DNA from 3 places in the Plantactinospora sp. WMMB782 genome. Region 1 is predicted to be linked to each of the others. Evidence: riboswitches for the same ligand, from Rfam matches in the RefSeq annotation. Region 1 holds a riboswitch; each other region holds the start of a gene.
What was found. Region 1 has a riboswitch for cobalamin ahead of ACN28A_RS33945 (peptidase). Riboswitches for the same ligand answer to the same signal wherever they lie in the genome.

Region 1 (7,047 bases):
GGCCTGGTCCTTCGTCCGCACCGACCAGCCCCTCGCCGCCACCGCCGACCAGGTCGCCCTCGCCCTACGCGACGAGTGTCACGACCTGGAGGCCGCTGGCATCCGGGTGATCCAGGTCGACGAACCGGCGCTCCGGGAGACCCTGCCGCTGCGCACGGCAGATCAGCCGGCGTACCTGGACTGGGCTGTCGGTGCCTTCCGGCTGGCGACCAGCGGCGTCGCCGACGACACCCAGATCCACACCCACCTCTGCTACTCCGAGTTCGGCGAGGTGATCACCGCGATCGACGCCCTCGACGCCGACGTGACCAGCATCGAGGCGTCCCGCTCCAAGATGGAGGTCCTCGACGATCTCGCCGCGATCGGCTACCGCCGGGGCGTCGGCCCCGGGGTGTGGGACATCCACTCCCCCCGGGTGCCGCCGCACGACGAGGTCGTCGAATCGCTGCGCCGGGCCGTCGCGGCCGTACCCGCCCAGCGTCTGTGGGTCAACCCGGACTGCGGGCTGAAGACGCGTGGCTACTCCGAGGTCGAGGCGTCGCTGCGGCACCTGGTCGCAGCCGCCGCCGAGGTCCGCGGCAACTGACAACACCATGCCGGGCGGGCCCTCCGCAGCGCCCGCCCGGCCTGATCCTGGAGTGTCATGTGAACGTCGAAACGACTGCTTTCCGCGCCGCGATCGAGGCGGTCCGCGCCGTCGAGCCACGCATCGCCGACGCGATCGTCGAAGAACTGCACGACCAGCGCGAGTCGCTGAAGTTGATCGCCAGTGAGAACTACGCCTCACCAGCCGTGCTGCTGGCCATGGGTAACTGGCTGTCCGACAAGTACGCCGAGGGCACCGTCGGCCGCCGCTTCTATGCCGGCTGCCGCAACATCGACACCGTCGAGGCGGTCGCCGTCGAGCACGCCAAAGCCCTCTTCGACGCCCCCTACGCCTACGTTCAACCGCATTCCGGCATCGACGCCAACCTCGTCGCGTACTGGGCGGTCCTCGCCGACCGGGTCGAGGTGCCGTACCTGAAGAAGTTCGGGAAGCGTCAGGTCAACGACCTCAGCGATGCCGAGTGGGCCGAGTTGCGCACCGCGTCGGGTAACCAGCGGATGCTCGGCATGTCCCTCGACGCCGGTGGACACCTGACCCACGGCTTCCGACCCAACATCTCGGGGAAGATGTTCGACCAGCGCAGTTACGGCGTCGACCCGGCCACCGGCCAGATCGACTACCCGGCGCTGCGGGAGATCGCCCGCGAGTTCAAGCCGTTGGTCATCGTGGGCGGCTATTCGGCGTACCCGCGGAAGGTCAACTTCGCGACGCTGCGGGAGATCGCCGACGAGGTCGGCGCGACGTTCATGGTCGACATGGCGCACTTCGCCGGCCTGGTCGCCGGCAAGGTCTTCACCGGCGACTACGATCCTGTCCCGCACGCGCACATCGTCACCACCACCACACACAAGAGCCTGCGTGGCCCGCGCGGCGGTGCGGTCCTGGCCCAGCCGGAACTGGCCGACCAGGTCGACCGTGGTTGCCCGATGGTCCTCGGCGGTCCGCTCGGCCACGTCATGGCGGCCAAGGCGATCGCGTTCGCCGAGGCCCGCCGGCCCGAGTTCGCCACCTACGCCCGGCAGGTCGTCGCCAACAGCCAGGCGCTCGCCGAGGGACTGCTCCGGCGCGACGTGCGGTTGGTCAGCGGCGGCACCGACAACCACCTGGTGCTCATCGACGTACACCCGTTCGGACTCACCGGCCGGCAGGCCGAGCAGGCGCTGCTGGACAGCGGCGTGGTCACCAACCGCAACGCCATCCCGCAGGACCCGAACGGCGCCTGGTACACCTCCGGCATCCGGATCGGGACCCCGGCTCTGACCAGCCGCGGCCTCGGCGTAGCCGAGATGGACCAGGTCGCCGACCTGATCCACACCGTACTGACCGGCACCGTTCCGGACGGGAGTTCCAAGGCCAGGTACCATCTCGACCCGGCTCTCGCCGACCGGGTGAGCAAGCAGGCCGCGGAGATCCTCGCCCCGTACCCGCTCTACCCCGCCGTCGACCTCGGCTGATGCTCGTGGTGCGGGTGGCCCCGACCGGGTCACCCGCACCAGGACGCAACCATCTTCCTCAGGACAGCCGGATCGGGGTCACGGCGGGGAGATCGAGGGTGCCTGGCCGGATCCGAAGCGCCAGCCTTCGACGGTGCCCTGGGCGGGGTTGTAGCTGGTGGCGCCGAGGGTGCTGTAGGACCAGGTGCCGCCGGGTGTGGCGTGCCAGTAGGACCAGTAGGCGCTGGCCGGCGGTGTGTTGACGCACGGTTCGGCGACCGGTGTCGGTCGTCCATTGATGCGGCAGATGAACGCGAGTCCCCAGCGTTGGGTGCCGGTGACGGTGTATCCGGCACCTTGCAGGGCGGCCAGGCCGGTGGGTGGGTCGCCGAGGTAGCAGGCGGTCTGGACGCCGAGCCCGAACGCGGTGAAGTCGACGACGACGGTGACCCCCGTGCCGGGGCCACAGGCGGCGGCGTGCGCCGGGCGGGGCGTCGGGTCGGCGGCGACCAGTCCGGCCGTGACGACGACGATGGCGATCAGCGCGGCGATGTGACGGCGGATCGGAATGTGCATCGGTGTACCTCCCGTGGTGGTCATCGGTGCGGACACGCCAGGGTCGGGGCGGCCGGGTGGGAGCCGGCGGCGGACAGGGTGGCGAAGCCGACACCCGCCAGCCCAGGGACGGTTTGAGCGGTGGCGCGGTTGGCGGTGGCGGGGTCGAGTCCGCCGTCGGTGTAGGCGATCGCGCCCCGGTCCGCTGCGGGTGCGGTGCAGGTTTGCTGGAGGCTGGTCAGGTACTGACGGGCGTGCAGCCAAGGTACGGCCCGGCCGGCAGCGGCGAGCGCCTGGGCGGCCAGTCCGGTGCTGTTGGCGTTGGCCACCCCGTCCGCAGCGAACGACCCGTCGTCGCCCTGCACGGATACGACCCATCGGGCCGCCGCGTGGGCGGCGAGGGGGCGATCGGCGGACAGTAGTGCCTGGATCGCCAGCGCGGTGGCGTCCACGTCGCTGACGCAGGTCGGCTGGGCGAACTGGAGGGGAAAGCCGCCGTCGGGGCAGTGGCTGCCGGCCAGGAAGGAAATCGCCGCCGTCGGTGCTCCACCGGCCCGGTCGAGTGCCAGCACAGCAAAGGATTGGCTGAACATGTTGCTGAAGTCGCCGAACGCGGACCGGTCGGTAAACCTGCCGCCGGGTGCCATCAGACCGTTGAGCCGAGCGATCAGGTCGACGCCGCCGAACGCGGCCGGGTTCAGGCCGCGAACCTGCGCGCCGAGGGCGAGTTTGGCGGTCGCTCCGACATAGGCTTCGGTGCCGTCGCCGATGTAGCCGCCGGTGACCGCCGGTTGCGCCAACCAGGTGGTGGCGTTGGTGGCGTTCGTGTCGGCGACTTTCGCGGCGGCGAAGGCGAAGATCGCGTCGAGGGTGAGTCCCTGGTCCGGGTAGGCGACGCCGTCGAAGACGACCTCGAACCGCTCACCGTCGACCATCTGACGTGCGAGCCATCCCGCGGCGGCGTCGACACGGTTGAGCGTGGGCTGTGCGGCGGCGGGTCGGGCGACGAGCGTGGACAGGGTGAGAGCGACGAGTATGCCGGCGAGCAGGGTGCGGGTGCGGTGCCGGAGGAGGACGGCCATCTATCGAGGCCTTTCCGGCCGACGGTCGACGCGACCCGGAACGTCCCGGGCGGCTCCGACCCGTGGGCCACGACGGGTGAAGGAACCTTGCGGTGCGTCGGTGGGTGTTCGGGCTCACGGCGAATGTTCGCCGCCTACCGTTGCGGGCCAGCGCCGGCTTGTTACCGGACTTCCCCCATTGACGCACAGACATGACGATGTTGCAGTCAGTGTGTCCATCCTGGCTCGTGCCGTCAACCACCGGGCCGACACCGACAGGATTGACACGAGTCGCGGGACGTCCCACCGCCGCGAAGTCGGGAGCGACCTCCGCCGCCCAACCTGCGGCTGCGGGTCGACCCGTCCCGTACCCGAACGGTCGCACCGTGTTCCGGCAGGCAAAAGGTGATCTCACAGCTGTCTGCCGCCGAGGTACTGCTTCCGACGGTCGAGGCCGTAGAATACGAGCCGGTGCTGGTACGCCCTGGCCCTCACCGGCCCGGACGTCGTAAGAGGGAACCCGGTGCGACTCCGGGGACTGCCCCGCAGCGGTGAGTGGGAACGACCGCCGTCACACGCACTGGACGACGTCAGGCGTCTGGGAAGCGACGGCCACTAGGCGACCGGTCCGTTCGGTCATGCCCACGAGTCCGAAGACCTGCCCGCATCGCGTGCGCGACACCCCGCACGCCGCCGTCGGTCCCGTGGGAGGACCAAGGCGAGGCTGGTCGAACCACCGAGCCTGCCGCCGCCCCCTCCGCGACGACCTCGCAAGGAGGATGGTGAGCAGATGCCCTCGTCGCCGCCTGACACGCCCGTCTCCGCAAGTGGATTCGCCGCGGCATGGCATGCCGCGGCAGGACGCGAACGGGACGAATTCCATCTCCCGGACGAGGATTCGCTGCGGACGCTGGCGTCACACATCGGCCCCGGGGAGAGTGTTCTCGACATCGCGGCAGGATCGTTCGCGGTGGTGGCGGCCATGGCCGGAGCGCATGTCACGGTGATCGACCCCGCCCCGGAACGGCTTGCCCGGGTGGCGGACGAGGCCGCCCGACTCGCCGTCACCGTCGATCCGGTACTCGCTAATTGGCCACAGGTGGCGGTCGCGCATCACGACGTGGTGGTGAGCGTCGGAACGCTGCGCCAGCACCGCGATCTGCCGGCGGCACTGCGCGCGATGGTGCTGCACGCCGACCGGCTGGTCCTCTGCGCCGACGACCCCGGTATGCCCGCACCGCACGAAGAGGTGATGGCGGCCCTCACCGGCGAGCCGCTGCTCCGGCGACCGCCACGTCACCTGCTGATCGCGGGAGTGCTGGCCGAGCTCGGCCTGACAGCGGACGTTCGGATAGTGACCGGCGTGCACACCGTCACCGCGCCGCACCGCGCCGAGCTGGCCCGGCGGCTGGCCGGTGGGCCGCTGCCGCAACGGACCGGCGAGCGGCTGTTGGATCTGCTCGCGCCGATGCTCAGCCGGACGTCGACGGAAGGCTGGCGCTATCGCTGTCCGCGTCGGACGGGCCTGGTGGTGTGTCCGGTGTGAGCGCCGCGCCGGCGGGCCGGGCGAAGCTGTCAAGCAGTCGCTCGGCGGCCAGCGCCGGAGTGAGGGTACCGTCGACGACCTGCCGCTCCACCTCAGGCGCGAGTGCCCGCACCGCCGGGTGCGTGTGCAGCCGGTCGAGCACCTCGGTGCGGACCATTGCCCAGACCCAGCCAATCTGCTGGCGGCGACGCCGCTCGGCCAGAGCGCCGGAGGCGGCGAGGGTGTCCTGGTGGCGACGGACCTGTTGCCACACCTCGTCCAGTCCAGTCTCCTCCGTGGCGCTACAGGTGACTACCGGTGGTATCCAGTTTCCGTCGACGGGGTGCAGGAAGCGCAACGCCCCGGCGAGTTCACGGGCCGCACGGCGGGCGTCGACCGCGTGCGGCCCGTCGGCCTTGTTCACCGCGATGATGTCGGCGAGCTCGAGTACGCCCTTCTTGATTCCTTGCAACTGGTCGCCGGTGCGGGCAAGGGTGAGCAGAAGGAACGAATCGACCATGTCCGCGACCGCGAACTCGGACTGGCCAACGCCGACGGTCTCGACCAGCACCACGTCGTAGCCGGCGGCCTCGACCACCACGATCGCCTCCCGGGTGGCCCTGGCCACGCCGCCCAGGGTGCCGGCGGCCGGTGACGGCCGGACGAACGCGGCCGGGTCGACGGCGAGCCGGGTCATCCGGGTCTTGTCGCCGAGGATGCTGCCGCCGGTCCGGTGGGACGACGGATCGACCGCGAGCACCGCGACCCGGTGGCCCTCGGCGGTCAACCGACTGCCGAGAGCGTCGATGAAGGTGGACTTACCGACCCCGGGCACGCCGGTGATCCCGATTCGCCGGGCGCCTCCGGACGCCGGGGTGAGAGCCACCAACAGCCGTTGCGCCGCCACCCGGTGATCGGGTCGAGTTGATTCGACCAATGTGATGGCTCGGGCGATCCAGGCCACTGACCCGCTACGCACACCGGCCACGTACGCCGCCACGTCGGGGGTCCGACGCCCCGCGTCGCTCATAGCGGCGGATGCCCGAGTTGCTGTCCCAGCTTGCCGAGCAGATCCAGGGCCGCGTCGGCGACGACGGTGCCCGGCGGGAAGATCGCCGCCGCGCCCGCCTCACGCAGCGCGTCGAAGTCCTGCGGCGGGATCACCCCACCGACGATAATCATGATGTCGTCGCGGTCAAGGGCGGCCAGTTCGTCACGCAGTGCCGGCACCAGGGTCAGGTGTCCGGCGGCCAGGCTGGAGACGCCGATGATGTGCACGTCGGCCTCGACCGCCTGCCGGGCCACCTCGGCCGGAGTCTGGAACAGCGGGCCCACGTCGACGTCGAAGCCGAGGTCGGCGAACGCGGTGGCGATCACCTTCTGGCCGCGGTCGTGGCCGTCCTGGCCCATCTTGGCCACCAGGATTCGGGGTTGGCGTCCCTCTGCCGAGGCGAAGGTGGCGGTCGCGGCACGGACCCGCCCGATCGCGAACCCGGTTCCTGCCTCGTCCCGGTACACCCCGGAAATGGTACGGATCTGCGCGGCGTGCCGGCCGTACACCTTCTCCAGCGCGTCGGAGATCTCCCCGACGGTGGCCTTCGCCCGCGCCGCGTCGACCGCCAGCCCGAGCAGGTTGCCGTCCAGGCCGGACCCGCGGCTACCGTCGAGCGCGGCGCCGGCGGCCCGGGTGAGCGCGTCCAGCGCCGCGACGCAGCCGGCCTCGTCCCGGTCGGCGCGCAGCCGGCGCAGCTTCTCGACCTGCTGCGCGCGGACCGCCCGGTTGTCGACCTTGAGCACGTCGATCGGCTCGTCGGCGGCCGGGCGGTACTTGTTGACCCCGATCACCGGCTGCCGCCCGGAGTCGAT
Region 2 (7,047 bases), 130 kb from region 1:
AGCCGCTCCTCGGTCGCGCCGTCCACACTGGAGGTCGCCTCGTCCAGGACGAGGACCGGGGCGTCGGCCAGCAGGGCGCGGGCGATGGCCAGCCGTTGCCGCTGCCCGCCGGAGAGCCGGGTGCCGCGCTCGCCGACGACCGTGGCGTAGCCCTGCGGCAGGGCCGCGATCTCGTCGTGGATCCGCGCCCTGCGGCAGGCCGCCGTCAGGTCGGCATCGCTCGCCCCGGGCCGAGCCATCCGCAGGTTGTCGGCCACACTGCCGTGGAACAGGTACGCCTCCTGGCTCACCACCGCCGTCAGCGCCCGCGCCTGCCGCAGCGAGAGGTGCCGCAGGTCGACGCCGTCGACCTCGACGGCACCGCTGCTCGGGTCGTGGAACCGTTGCAGCAGGGCGGCCAGGGTCGACTTCCCGGCACCGGAACGCCCGACAAGCGCGGTGGTGCGGCCGGCCGGCAGGGTCAGGTCCACCTCCACCACCGCCGGCTGGTCGGAGCCGGGATACGTGAAGCTGACCTGCCGGAACCGCACCTGCACCGGTCCGCCGTCCCCGCGCACCGCCCGCGCCTCGGCTGGTTCGCCGACCGGCGCTGGCGCGTCGAGCAGCGCGAAGATGCCGTCCGCGGCGGCCATTCCGGAGAACCCCTCGTGCCAGTAGTTCTGCAACTCCAGTTGCGGCCGGAACGCCTCGGCGGCCAGCAGCAGCACCAGCAGTACGGCCGCCGCGTCCACCGCCCCGTCGGCGTGCCGCAGCCCGGCGACGGCGACCGCCAACGCCGTTCCGGCCGTGGTGATCAGCGCGGTGGCGACGTACACCGTCGCCGAGGCGGCCAGGTCCCGCATCGTCGCCCGGTAGACCCGGGCCGCCTCCGCCCGCAGCCGCTCGCCGTGCCGGCCACTCGCACCCAGGGTCTTGAGCGTGGTCATGCCGTAGAGGGCGTCGAGCATCTTGACGGCGAACGCCTCGTACGCCGCCCAGTGCGCCTTGCCGCGCCGACCGAGCAGGCGGCGGAACACCGGCCGCGCCAGCGGCAACAGCGCGACCGCGACACCGACGATCACCGCACTGACCGGGTCGACGACGGCCAGCACCGCCACGACCAGCGCCGGTCCGGTGACGCTCACCACTACCTGCGGCAGGTAGAAGCCGACGTACGCGTCGAGTGCCTCCACACCGTCGGCGACGGCGGTGTGGATGGTGCCGACCGGGCGGCCCGCCGTCCCACCGGGACCGAGCTCCAGCAGCCGGCGGGTCACCCTGTCACGCAGTCGCAGTTTCACCGCTGCGGCCGTCCTGGTCGCGGCGAGGTCGCGTACCCACAGCAGCATGCTGCGGGCGGCGACCGCGAGCACCGCGACCGCCAACGGGGCGGCGAGGTGCCCGACGGCCTGGCCGTCCGCCGCCCGGCGCAGCGCCTCGGCGAGAGCGACGGCCATCGCGATGGCCGCACCGGTGGCGGCCAGGGCACATGCGACGGTGACGGCGACCGGTCCGGGCGCCTCGGCCAGCAGGCCGAGCAGCCGCCGTCGCACCAGCACAGCCACTCCCTCCGTCGGTTAGCCCCCGATCACCGACCGTGGACCGGCTCCACCATGCCAGTACTTGAAAATGGTTGTCAACACCCTTGGTTATGGAGTTCGATTTCACTAAGCTCGGCGCGTGACCGCCGTCGCCGCACCCGGCCTGCTCCGCGTCCTCTCCGCCCGCACCGAGTTCCGCTGGCTGTGGCTGGGCAACCTGATCAGCGTGTGCGGGGGCTGGTTCAGCGCTGTCGCCGTGTTCGCGATGGTCTACCAGCACACCGGCGCCGGCGTCGCGGCCGGCGCCACCCTCGCGCTGCGGTACCTGCCCGGCGTCCTGATCGGAGGCTTCGCCGGCGTCCTCGCCGACCGGATGGACCGGCGCACCCTCATGGTCGTCACCGACCTCGCCCTCGCCGGCTTCGCCGCCGCGTTCCTGCTCGCCGACAGTCCCCGGTGGATCTGGCTGGTCTATCCGCTGACATTCGTCTCGGCCGCGACGAGCTTCACCTTCCAGGCCGCCCGCAACGCCTGGATGCCGAGCCTCGTCGAGCCCGACGAGTACGTGCTGTTCGGCGCCCTGGTGCAGGTCAACGGACTGCTGTTCCAGGCGGTGGGTGGCCTGGCCGGAGCGGCCGCGGTGACCCTGTTCGGCTGGCGCTGGGCCTTCGTCATCAACGCGGCGTCATTCGCCGTCTCCACCCTGTGCACCCTGCGCGCCCGAGGCGGCCAGCGTCACGGCGACACCGGCAGCGCCCGGAAGGACGGCATCCTGACCGCCCTCGTCGCCGGCATCCGACACGCGCTGCGGCACCGGCAGATCCGCGCCCTGCTGGCCGTCGAGGCCGTGTTCTGCCTCGGCCTCGGCGCGACGATCGTCACCATGACCTTCCTCGCCACCCGCACCTACCAGCTCGGCAACGGGGGCGTCGGCTGGTTCTACGCCGTGCAGGGGGTCACCGGAGCCGCCGTCCTGCTGGCGGCCGCCGCCCGCATCCAACGGCTGCCCGCCCGGGGGCAACTGACGGTACTCGGCCTCTCCTGCCTCTGCGAGGGCCTGGCCACCAGCGCGTTCGGGCTGGCACCCGTGGTCGGCTTCGCCCTCGCCTGCTGGGCCGTCGCCGCCGCCGCCGACGTCCTGTACGGTCCGGTGGCCATCGCCGTCCTGCTGCGCCACGCCGACAACGCGATGCGCGGCCGGCTCATGTCCCTGTGGACCGCCACCGCCACCGCAGCCCTGGCCCTGTCGTCCCTGGTCGGCGGCATCCTGGTGGACCGGCTTCCGCCCGGACTCGTCGCCGTCGGAGCCGGCCTGCTGATGGCGGTCGCCGGCGGAACGTGGTTGGTGCTGCTCGGCCGAGGCCAGCTCGACACGTCCGTTCAGCCGTGAACGGCGGCGGCGCGGCCACCCTCCGCTTCCGCCGACCGCGCCGCCCGCGCCAAGCCGCCCTTCGCCTCTGCGTGGGGCCCTCCGCCTCTGTCCGGGGCGGGGACATCCCGGGGCTGCGCGCCGCGCTGTCCCGCGTCGGCCGGCCCGCACACCACGGTGGTTCCCGACGTGACCCGCGCCTCGCCGGATGCCGCCCGGACGGGACTCCCCACCGGGGCGATTAGCATGGGCCCCGCCGTGGTGTTCGGGAAGCCGGTGTGAAACCGGCGCGGCCCTCGCCACTGTGAACGGGACAGCCGTCGGCCCTCGTCGGGCAACGAGGTCACTGGGCGCGATTCGCCTGGGAAGGCCGGCCGGCGGCGCACCGCCCGTCAGCCAGGAAACCGGCCACGGCACCGACGACCCGTCCACGAGGTGCTGGAAGGCGGTCTGCGATGCGCGTGCGCGCTGTGCGGTCCCTCATGTCCTGGCGCGTTGCCGCGCCACTGTCCGTCATGCTCGTCGCCCTGTCCGGCTGTGCCGGCGGCGACGCCGAACCCGAGGCGGGCTCCGGCAGCGGCGCGGCCACCGTCACCAACTGCGGTGTCGGGGTACCGACCGGTACCCCGCCCGCCAGGATCTTCGCGGCGTTCCACAACGGCGTGGAAGCGGTGTACGCGCTCGGCGCCGGCGACAGGCTGGTCGGAGCCGCCTACCTCGACAATCCGCTGCTGCCCGAGTACGCCGCGCAGTTCCAGCCGAAGGAGCAGAAGCCGACGTACTACCCGGAGGAGTACCCGAGCCGCGAGGAGGTGCTGCGGCTCGACCCGGACTTCGTCGTCTCCGGCTTCACCGGCGCCTTCACCACCGAGGGCCTGGGCACCCGGGCCGAGCTGGAGAAGATCGGCATCGGCTCGTACCTGTTCACCCAGTACTGCCCGACCACGGACGGGCAGGGCCAGAAGTCGCTGGCCGACAACGACGTCTCGCTCGACGGCGTCTACGGCGACCTGACCGACCTGGGGCGGGTTCTCGGAGCGACGTCTCGCGCCGAGGCGCTGGTCGCCTCGATGAGGAAGACCGTCGCCGACGTCGAGAGCAGGCTCACCGGGGTGCGGCGGCCTACGGTGGCGATGCTGAACCGGCCCGGCGGTGGCGAGTTGCGTGTCTTCGGCACCGAGGACGTGGCCACCACGATCATCGAGAAGGCCGGCGGCACCCAGGTCTTCGCCGACGTACCCGGCCGGCTGGCCCGGATCGGCACCGAGGAGCTGATCAAGCGCAAGCCGGAGGTGATCGTGGTGCCGGCCTGCTGCGGCGCCGACATCGGCCCGGACGGCGCGCAGAGCGTGATCGACGGGCTCAGGTCCGACCCGGCGCTGGCGAACGTACCGGCGATCCGGAACGGCCGGATCTACGCGGTGACGTTCGCCGAGATCACGCCAGGGGTGCGCAACGCCGACGCGGTGGCGACCCTGGCGAAGCTGCTGCACCCGGAACGGTTCTGAACGCTCGGGCTGCCGGGCTGGCCGGGGCGGTCGTCGTGCTGACGGCGGCCGTGTGCGGGTCCCTGCTGGTCGGCAACGAGACGATCGGCCCGGGCACGGTCCTCGACACCCTGCTGCGTCCGGACGGCTCGGACGCGCAGCGGATCGTGCAATACCTGCGGATCCCCCGTACCCTCGTCGGGATCTTCGCCGGTGCGGCCCTCGGCGTCGCGGGCGGCCTGTTGCAGGGTCTGACCCGCAACGCGCTGGCCGGGCCGGAGGTGCTCGGGGTCAACGCGGGCGCCGCGCTCAGTGTGGTGCTGGGGATCTCCGTGTTCGGCGTGCACACCTTCGGCGGCTGGGTGTGGTTCTCCTTCGCCGGGGCGGCGCTGGCCGGCGCCGGGGTGTACGCGTTGAGCTCGCTGGGTCGCGGCGGGGCCACCCCGGTGAAGCTGGCGCTGGCCGGTGCGGCCGCGACCGCCCTGCTCGGCGGGCTGACCACGGCGCTGACGCTGCTGGACGTCAACACGTTCAACTCCTACCGGTACTGGTCGGTGGGCGCGCTGACCGCGGCGGACATCTCGGTGATCGGAGCCGCGCTGCCGTTCCTCGCCGCCGGGGCGGTGCTGGCGGCGATGTCGGTGCGGGCGCTGGACGCCATCGCGCTCGGCGACGACATGGCCCGTTCGCTCGGGCAGCGGCTGGCCGCCGGCCGGGCGACCGCGGCCCTGGCGGTGGTGCTGCTCGCCGGCACGGCGGTGGCCCTGGCCGGTCCGATCGCGTTCGTCGGGCTGACGGTGCCACACATGGCGCGGGCGCTGGTCGGGCCGGCGCACCGGTGGCTGCTGCCGTACGCGGCGGTGCTGGCGCCGGTGGTGCTGCTCGCCGCCGACGTGCTCGGCCGGGTGGTGGCCAAGCCACAGGAGTTGCAGGCCGGGATCGTCACCGCGATCGCCGGCGCGCCGTTCTTCGTCGCCCTGGTACGCCGCCGCAGGCTGGCCGAGCTGTGAAAGTCCTGCGGATCGCCGGCCGCTCGGCGCGGGTCGATGCGCGGGCCGTCGCGGTCACCGTGGTCGCGCTGGTCGTCGCCCTGACCGCGATGGTGGCCTCGCTGACCCTGGGTGATTACCCGCTGCCGGTCTCCGACATCCTCGCCGTGCTTTCCGGCGGCCCGGGCACGACCCGCCGCAGTTCCTACGTGATCCTTCACCTACGGCTGCCCCGCGCGCTCGGCGCGATCGCCGTCGGTGCCGCGTTCGGCCTGGCCGGGGCGATCGTGCAGCGCGTGGTACGCAACCCGCTGGCCAGCCCGGACATCATCGGTATCAACGCCGGCGCGGGCACCGTGGCGGTCTTCCTGGTCGTGATCGTCGCCGCCCGCCCGGCCACCGTCGCACTCGGCGCGCTGACCGGCGCCCTGGCCACCGCCGTGGCGATCTATCTGCTGTCCCGGCGCCGTGGCGTCACCGGGTACCGGCTCGTGCTGGTCGGCATCGGAATCACCGCGATGCTCACGTCGGTCACCGCGTACCTGCTCAACACCGCCAACGTCTACACCGCCGAGCAGGCCGCGGTCTGGCTCTCCGGCAGCCTTGCCGGCCGGTCCTGGGGGCACGTACTGCCGGTGGTGCTCGCGGTGGCGGTGCTGCTGCCGGTGGCGTTGCGGCTGGCCGCGTCGCTGCGCGCCCTCGAACTCGGCGACGACCTGGCCCTCGCCCTGGGTACCCGAGCCGAACCGGCCCGGGTCGGGCTGCTCGCCACGGCGGTCGTCCTAGCGGCCGTGGCGACGGCGGCGGCCGGCCCGATCGCGTTCGTCGCCCTGGCCGCGCCGCAACTGGCCCGCCGCCTCGTCCGCGAGCGCGGCCTCGCCCTGGTCACCTCGGCCGCGGTCGGTGCCGCGCTGCTGGGCTGCGCGGACCTGGCCGCCCGCCGGGTCCTCGCCCCGACCGAACTGCCCGTCGGGGTGCTCACCACGGTCCTCGGCGCCCCGCTGCTCGTCTGGCTGCTGGCCAGAGCCAACCGCGTCGGGAGGACAGAATGACCGAACTACGCGCCACCCGGCTCGGCCTCGGCTACCACGGCCGCACCGTGGTCACCGGCCTCGACCTGCGGATCGCGCCCGGCCGGATCACCGCCGTCGTAGGACCCAACGCCTGCGGCAAGTCCACGCTGCTGCGCGGCCTGGCCCGACTGCTCCGCCCGGACACCGGCACGGTGCTGCTCGACGGCCGCGACATCCACCGGCTGCCGACCCGCGAGGTCGCCGCCCGCATCGGCGTACTGCCGCAGCAGCCCGTCGCCCCGGACGGCATCACCGCCGGTGACCTGGTCGCCCGGGGACGACATCCGCACCAGACGTGGCTGCGGCAGTGGTCGGCCGCCGACGAACAGGCGGTCAGCACCGCCCTGGCCGCCACCGGCGTCACCGACCTGGCCGACCGACCCGTCGACGAACTCTCCGGCGGCCAGCGACAACGCGTCTGGATCGCCCTGGCCCTCGCCCAGGACACCGACCTGCTGCTGCTCGACGAACCGACCACCTTCCTCGACCTCGCCCACCAACTCGAGGTCCTCGACCTGCTCACCGACCTCAACACCGCCGGCCGCACGGTCGTCGCCGTGCTGCACGACCTCAACATGGCCTGCCGTTACGCCCACGAAATCGTCGCGA
Region 3 (7,047 bases), 2.3 Mb from region 1:
CTGGACATCGATGGCCTAGCCGCGCCTCTGCGTACCGCGCGGCTGAACCGTGAAGAGGGTCGACGCCCGGGCGTACGACCGTGGCGAATGAGCACCGCCATCCTACGACGAGGACCGCCGACCGGTCCGGCTCGACAGGTCAGCGGCCCTCGTCAGATCACGCGGTGCTCGTCAGGCCACACGTTCCCCGATCAGAAGTCGTCGTCGAAGCTGACCGAGCCGGTCACCCCGACCTGGTAGGCCGAGACCCGCCGCTCGAAGAAGTTCGACAGCTCCTGGACGTCCTGCAACTCCATGAACGCGAACGGGTTGCGGCTGCCGTAGATCGGCTCGATGCCGAGTACGGCCAGCCGGCGGTCGGCGACGTGCTGGAGGTACTCGCGCATGTCGGCAAGCGACATACCGGAGACGCCCTGTTCGAGCAGGTCCTCGGCGAACTGCACCTCGCATTCCACCGCCTCCGCCAGCATCTGCCGCACCTGCTGCTCCAGCTCGGCGTCGAACAGTTCCGGCTCCTCGGCGCGTACGGTCTGCACGACGTCGAAGGCGAACGCCATGTGCATGGACTCGTCCCGGAACACCCAGTTGGTGCCGGAGGCGAGCCCGTGCAGCATCCCCCGGGAGCGCAGGAAGTAGACATACGCGAAGGCGCCGTAGAAGAACAGTCCTTCGATGCAGGCGGCGAAGCAGATCAGGTTGAGCAGGAACGCCCGCCGGTCCTCGCGGGTCCGCAACTCCCGCAGCTCGAAGATGGAGTCGATCCACCTGAAGCAGAACTCGGCCTTGCGGGCGATCGACGGGATGTTCTCCACCGCCGCGAACGCCGCGAACCGCTCCCGCTCGTCCGGGACGTACGTGTCGAGCAGGTTCAGGTAGAACTGGACGTGCACCGCCTCCTCGAAGAGCTGCCGGGAGAGATAGAGCCGGCCCTCCGGGGAGTTGACGTGCTGATAGAGGTTCAGCACCAGGTTGTTGGCCACGATGGTGTCCCCGGTGGCGAAGAACGCGACGAGCCGGGAGACCAGGTGCTGCTCGGCGGGCGAGAGTCGGGCCAGGTCGGCGAGGTCGGAGTGCAGGTCGACCTCCTCCACGGTCCAGGTGTTCCTGATCGCGTCCTTGAACCGGTCGAAGAACTGCGGGTAGCGCATCGGCCGCAGCGTCAGGTCCATTCCCGGGTCGAGCAGCATCCGCCGCTCACTCGTGTCGGTGCTGGTACGGAGATCGGGAGTGGTGGTCACTGGCATGCCTCGCAGCTCTCGGGGTTTTCCAGGGAACAGGCCAGCGCCTCGTCGTCACTCATGGTCACAAGGGGCTTGACGACCGGGGTGACGGCGACGGTGGCCTGCTGGATGCGGGTGGCGGGTCGGGACCGCAGGTAGTAGGTGGTCTTCAGCCCGGACTTCCAGGCGTGCAGGTACATCGAGGAGAGCTTGCCGATGGTCGGCGCGCTCATGAACAGGTTCAGCGACTGCGACTGGTCGACGTAGGGCGCGCGGGCGGCGGCGAGGTCGATGAGCGCCCGCTGCGGCAGCTCCCACGCCGTGCGGAACAGTTCCCGTACCTCCGCCGGCAGCTCGGAGATGCCCTGCACCGAGCCGTCGGCCCGCTTGATCTGGTCGCGGATCGGCGCCGTCCAGAGTCCGCGCGCCTTCAGCTCGCGTACCAGATAGGTGTTGATCTGGAGGAACTCCCCGGACATCGTCTCGCGCTTGAACAGGTTGGAGACCTGCGGCTCGATGCACTCGTAGCAGCCGGCGATCGAGGCGATCGTCGCCGTCGGGGCGATCGCGACAAGCAGCGAGTTGCGCAGGCCGTGCGCGGCGATCGTCGACCGCAGCGCGGCCCACCGCTGGGCCTGGGCCGGCTCCGCACCCCACAGCTCCGGGTGCAGCTCACCCCGGGCCGCCCGGGTCTGCGGGTACGCCGGATGCGGCCCGAACCGCTCCGCCAGCCCGGCCGAGGTCTCCAACGCGGTAAGGAAGACCTCCTCCTGGACCCGGGTCGACAGCTCCCGGGCCTGCGGTGAGTCGAATGGCAGACGCAGCGTGAAGAACGCGTCCTGCAGGCCCATCAGCCCGAGCCCGACCGGCCGCCAGCGGGGGTTCGACGCCGCCGCCTGCGCCGCCGGGTAGTAGTTGATGTCGATCACCCGGTCCAGGAACACCACGGCCGTGCGTACGGTGTCGCGCAGCTTCGCCCAGTCGACCCCCTCGGCGGTGACGTGCGCGGCCAGGTTGACCGAGCCGAGGTTGCAGACCGCGGTCTCGGTGTCGCTGTTGACCTCCAGGATCTCGGTGCAGAGATTCGACAGGTGGATGGTGTTGCCCGGCTCGCCGGTCTGGTTGGAGAGCCGGTTCGAGGCGTCCTTGAACGTCATCCACCCGTTGCCGGTCTGCGCGAGGGTGCGCATCATCCGCCCGTACAGCTCCCGGGCCTGCACGGTCCGCACGGCCTTCTTCTCGGCCGCCCGGTACGCCTCGTCGAAGGCGTCCCCGAACAGGTCGGGCAGTTCGGGCGCGTCGGACGGGTCGATGAGCGACCAGTCGCCGTCGGACTCGACCCGGCGCATGAACTCGTCCGGGATCCAGTTCGCCAGGTTGAGATTGTGGGTACGCCGGGCCTCCTCGCCGGTGTTGTCCCGCAGTTCCAGGAACTCCTCGATGTCCGGGTGCCACGGCTCCAGGTAGACGCAGGCCGCGCCCTTGCGCCGGCCGCCCTGGTTCACCGCCGCCACCCCGGCGTCGAGCGTCTTGAGGAACGGCACGATTCCGTTCGACCGCCCGTTGGTGCCCCGGATCAGCGCGCCCCGACCCCGCACCCGGGACCAGGAGATGCCGATGCCACCGGAGAACTTGGACAGCTTCGCCACCTGGTGGTAGCGCTCGTAGATCGAGTCCAGCTCGTCGCGCGGCGAGTCGACCAGGAAACAGGACGACATCTGGGTGTGCCGGGTGCCGGAGTTGAACAGCGTCGGCGAACTCGGCAGGTAGGCAAGCGACGACATCAGCCGGTAGAACCCGATCGCCTCGCCCGGCGTCCGGGACAGTCCGCAGGCGACCCGCAGCAGCCAGTGCTGGGGCGTCTCCACCACCAGCCGGGTCTCGGGATGCCGCAGCAGGTAACGGTCGGCGACGGTACGCAGCCCGAAGTACTCGAACCGCCGGTCGCCGTCCGGGTCGACGGCGTCGTCGAGCTTGCGGGCGTGGCGGGCCACGAACGCGGCCGTGTCGTCGCCGATCAGGCCCAGGCCGTGCGCGTACCGGATGGACTGGCTGAAGCTGGCCACCCCCTGGCCGCGTACCTCCTTGTCCACGAACGCGGCCAGCAGCCGGGCCGCCAGTTTCGAGTACTGCGGCTCCGTGCCGATCAGTTCCGCCGCCGTCTGGATCGAGAGCCTGTCCAGTTCGGCGGTGGTCGCCCCGTCGTACAGCCCGCTTATCGTCTTGGTCGCCACGCGCAGCGGATCCACCTCGGCCAGGTCGTCGACCCAGCGCTGCACGGCCCGGACGATCTTGTTGACGTCCACCGACTCCAGGTCGCCGTTCCGCTTGCGGACCCGCATGACCTGCCGGCGCTGCTCCGGCACCACGACCTGCTCCCGCCCCGCAGCCTGCCCCGAACCAACGGCATCCTGCTCCGGCACAGCGGTCTGCTCCTGCGCGACCGTCATGGCCCTCTCCTCACGCCTCGCCCGAGGTCGTCGGGCGCGCGGGAGGACGCCACCGGCCCGCGGCGACAACCGCGTCCGGCTCCGGCGTCGGCCGTCCCGCGCGGCCTCCGACCGCCGCACACCGGTCGGCGTACGGCGCGCTGGCAGGTCTTCGGACTCGTGGGCAGGACGCCGGGGCGTCGCCTACTGGCCGTCGCTTCCCGGACCGGCTGGTCCAGTGCTTGGTTGACGGCGGTCGTTCCCACTCACCGCTGCGGGGCAGTCCCGGACTTCCACCGGGTTCCCTGTTGCCTCGACCGACCAGTCAGGACGGCCGAACCAGCTGCGGGCAACACCATATCTGGGTGTGATGGCAGATGGGCAACACCAGATGGTGTGTCGGGCGTGTCGTGGATCTCAGCAGTCGTCCCCGGGTCGCCAGTCGGACCGAGGAGCCCGGCTCCGGCACCCGTCCAGGTCGGAGCATGGTCGGTTGAGGAACTGTCCGGTGCCCGACCGGCCGGCGACACAGGCCACGCTGGGTGAGCGTCACCGGCGAGGCCGCACCGGAACGAGGTGCCGCTCCGACTACAATAGGTAGTCAAGGCTCGTCTATTTCGGCGGATATGGTCACAGACCGGTAACTTAGCCGCTCTCGACCCGGTGTGCCCGGCACCATCGTGGGTGAGGCCGTTACACCCAGGCACCAGGGGTGATCCGGCCCGACGGGGGATGCCCGAGGTGGGACCGGCATCCAGCCACGAACGATTACGGCGAGGAGGCGGCAATGATCGAGCTGTGGAACTGGAGGACGGAGAGGCGCGTCGCCGCCTCGGAGATCCGCCTCGCGCTTGCCGACGCGCTCGACGTACCGGTGCTGCCGCTCGGCGGGGTCGACCCGGCCCGGGTGCCGTCCGGCGCGCTGCTTGTCGACGTGTGGCACCGTCCCGGGGACTTTCCGACCTCCGTCGACTGCTACGGGGTGCCGGCGGGGCTGCCGGAGGTGGGCGCCGTCGCGGCGTTCGCCCGGCGGCTGGGCCGGGCCTGCCTGCTGCCGGACGACACCCTCGACGCCGGACGGCACCTGCTGGTGGCGGCGGACGGCACCATCCGACCGGTGCACCACGAGGTGCGGGAGAACGAGGACGGCGAGGTCCTCTCCGAGCAGCGGCTCTGCTCCGTGCTCAGCCCGCGCTGCCGCGGCTGGTCGCCCTGCCAGCGGTCGCGCTGGGTCCCGGACTCGGTGATCCCGGCCCTCGCCGCCGCCTGACCCCCGACCCGGGGTCGCCCGGTCGCCCTTCTCGGCGCGGCCCGCTCGCCTGCCGGGCGTTCTGGTCGGTTGGCGCCGGGCGGCCTGGTCGCTAGCCTGCGGCCTGCTCGGTCGGCGCCGGGCGGCCGGTGCCGCCCTTCACCACGAGCTGGTCGAGCAGGTTCCGGGTCGCCTCGGCCACGGCGGCCACCGCGGCGTCGAAAGCCGCCGCGTTGTGCGCGGCCGGGGCCCGGAACCCGGAGATCTTGCGGACGTACTGCAACGCCGCCGCCTCGATGTCCGTCTCGGTGACGACCTCGGCGTACGGCTGGCGAAGGGTCTTGATGCTCCGGCACATGGCGCTACCTTCCCGTCGGGGCAGGGGTGGACGTCCCGGGGGATCGGGCTTCCCGGGTCCTGCGGATACTCTGTCACTGTCATGACTACCGCAGCCCCCGGCAGCCCGCGTACCTATCAGGTGCGCACCTACGGCTGCCAGATGAACGTGCACGACTCCGAGCGGATCTCCGGACTGCTGGAGCGGGCCGGCTACGTGCGCGCCGCCGACTCCGACGATCCGGACGTCGTGGTCTTCAACACCTGTGCGGTACGCGAGAACGCCGACAACCGGCTCTACGGCAATCTCGGGCACCTGCGTCCGGTCAAGGACAAGCACCCCGGCATGCAGATCGCGGTCGGCGGCTGCCTGGCGCAGAAGGACCGGGGCGAGATCGTCCGCCGGGCGCCCTGGGTGGACGTGGTCTTCGGCACCCACAACATCGGGTCGCTGCCGGTGCTGCTGGAGCGGGCCCGGCACAACACCGCCGCCGAGGTGGAGATCCTCGAGTCGCTGGAGGTCTTCCCCTCCACGTTGCCGACCCGGCGCGAGTCGACGTACGCCGGCTGGGTGTCGATCTCGGTGGGCTGCAACAACACCTGCACCTTCTGCATCGTGCCGGCCCTGCGTGGTCGGGAGAAGGACCGCCGTCCCGGCGACGTCCTGGCCGAGGTACGCGCCCTGGTCGCCGAGGGTGTGCTGGAGGTCACCCTGCTCGGCCAGAACGTGAACTCGTACGGCGTGGAGTTCGGCGACCGGCTGGCGTTCGGCAAGCTGCTCCGGGCCACCGGCGAGGTCGACGGGCTGGAGCGGGTCCGGTTCACCAGCCCGCATCCGAAGGACTTCACCGACGACGTGATCGCGGCGATGGCCGAGACGTCAAACGTCTGCCACTCGCTGCACATGCCGTTGCAGTCCGGCTCGGACGACGTGCTCCGGGCGATGCGCCGGTCGTACCGGGCGGACCGCTATCTCGGGATCATCGAAAAGGTCCGGGCGGCGATGCCGGACGCGGCGATCACCACCGACATCATCGTCGGGTTCCCGGGCGAGACCGAGGCCGACTTCGAACGCACCCTGGACGTGGTCCGGGAGGCGCGGTTCGCCTCGGCGTTCACCTTCCAGTACTCCAAGCGCCCGGGCACCCCGGCCGCGACCATGCCGGACCAGTTGCCCAAGCCTGTCGTCCAGGAGCGCTACGAGCGGCTGATCAGCTGTGTCGAGGAGATCACCTGGGCGGAGAACCGGAAGCTCGTCGGCAGCCCGGTCGAGGTGCTTGTCGCGGTCGGCGAGGGCCGCAAGGACGAGCGGACCGGACGGCTCTCCGGGCGGGCCCGGGACGGCCGGCTGGTGCACTTCGCCGCCGGCTCGTACGAGGGGAGGATCCGGCCCGGCGACATCGTGCACACCACGGTCAGCTACGCGGCACCGCACCACCTGAACGCCGACGGGGAGCCGCTGGCCCACCGGCGTACCCGGGCCGGGGACGCGGCCGAGGCGGGGCGGGCACCGCGTACCGGTGGGGTGTCGCTCGGCCTGCCCACCATCGGTGTGCCGCCGCCGCTGCCCACCGCCGCCGCCTGCAACGGCTGAGTCTGTCGGGCAGGGCCACCGCCGCCTCCTGACGGGCGACGGCGGCAGCCCTGCCCGCTGCGGGTGTCAGAGGCCGATGCGGCCGGTGCCGGCACCGCTGGTGACGATCGACTTCACGCTGCTGGCGCTGTCGAGCTGGTACGAGTACGGGATGCCGGCCACGCTGCCGCCGGTCTGCCCGCCACCGGAGTTCACGAAGTGGTTGTTCCGGGCGACCAG

Region 2: another riboswitch for cobalamin. It lies ahead of ACN28A_RS34545 (ABC transporter substrate-binding protein); the one in region 1 lies ahead of ACN28A_RS33945 (peptidase).
Region 3: another riboswitch for cobalamin. It lies ahead of ACN28A_RS24115 (ribonucleoside-diphosphate reductase subunit alpha); the one in region 1 lies ahead of ACN28A_RS33945 (peptidase).

What each region holds. Positions count from the first base shown of each region.
Region 1 covers NZ_JBMHMC010000007.1:7,149,021-7,156,067, forward strand. The annotation lists gene metE (5-methyltetrahydropteroyltriglutamate--homocysteine S-methyltransferase) at 1-586, shown strand, start outside; gene ACN28A_RS33935 (glycine hydroxymethyltransferase) at 646-2,061, shown strand; gene ACN28A_RS33940 (hypothetical protein) at 2,140-2,616, opposite strand; gene ACN28A_RS33945 (peptidase) at 2,637-3,677, opposite strand; cobalamin riboswitch at 3,760-3,883, opposite strand; cobalamin riboswitch at 4,115-4,336, shown strand; gene ACN28A_RS33950 (hypothetical protein) at 4,639-5,202, shown strand; gene meaB (methylmalonyl Co-A mutase-associated GTPase MeaB) at 5,129-6,211, opposite strand; gene scpA (methylmalonyl-CoA mutase) at 6,208-7,047, opposite strand, start outside.
Region 2 covers NZ_JBMHMC010000007.1:7,277,784-7,284,830, forward strand. The annotation lists gene ACN28A_RS34535 (ABC transporter ATP-binding protein/permease) at 1-1,538, opposite strand, end outside; gene ACN28A_RS34540 (MFS transporter) at 1,660-2,910, shown strand; cobalamin riboswitch at 3,132-3,316, shown strand; gene ACN28A_RS34545 (ABC transporter substrate-binding protein) at 3,405-4,397, shown strand; gene ACN28A_RS34550 (FecCD family ABC transporter permease) at 4,433-5,386, shown strand; gene ACN28A_RS34555 (FecCD family ABC transporter permease) at 5,383-6,417, shown strand; gene ACN28A_RS34560 (ABC transporter ATP-binding protein) at 6,414-7,047, shown strand, end outside.
Region 3 covers NZ_JBMHMC010000007.1:4,872,672-4,879,718, forward strand. The annotation lists gene ACN28A_RS24110 (ribonucleotide-diphosphate reductase subunit beta) at 192-1,244, opposite strand; gene ACN28A_RS24115 (ribonucleoside-diphosphate reductase subunit alpha) at 1,235-3,670, opposite strand; cobalamin riboswitch at 3,796-4,008, opposite strand; gene ACN28A_RS24120 (hypothetical protein) at 4,437-4,919, shown strand; gene ACN28A_RS24125 (DUF2277 family protein) at 5,011-5,256, opposite strand; gene miaB (tRNA (N6-isopentenyl adenosine(37)-C2)-methylthiotransferase MiaB) at 5,338-6,828, shown strand; gene ACN28A_RS24135 (cellulose binding domain-containing protein) at 6,895-7,047, opposite strand, start outside.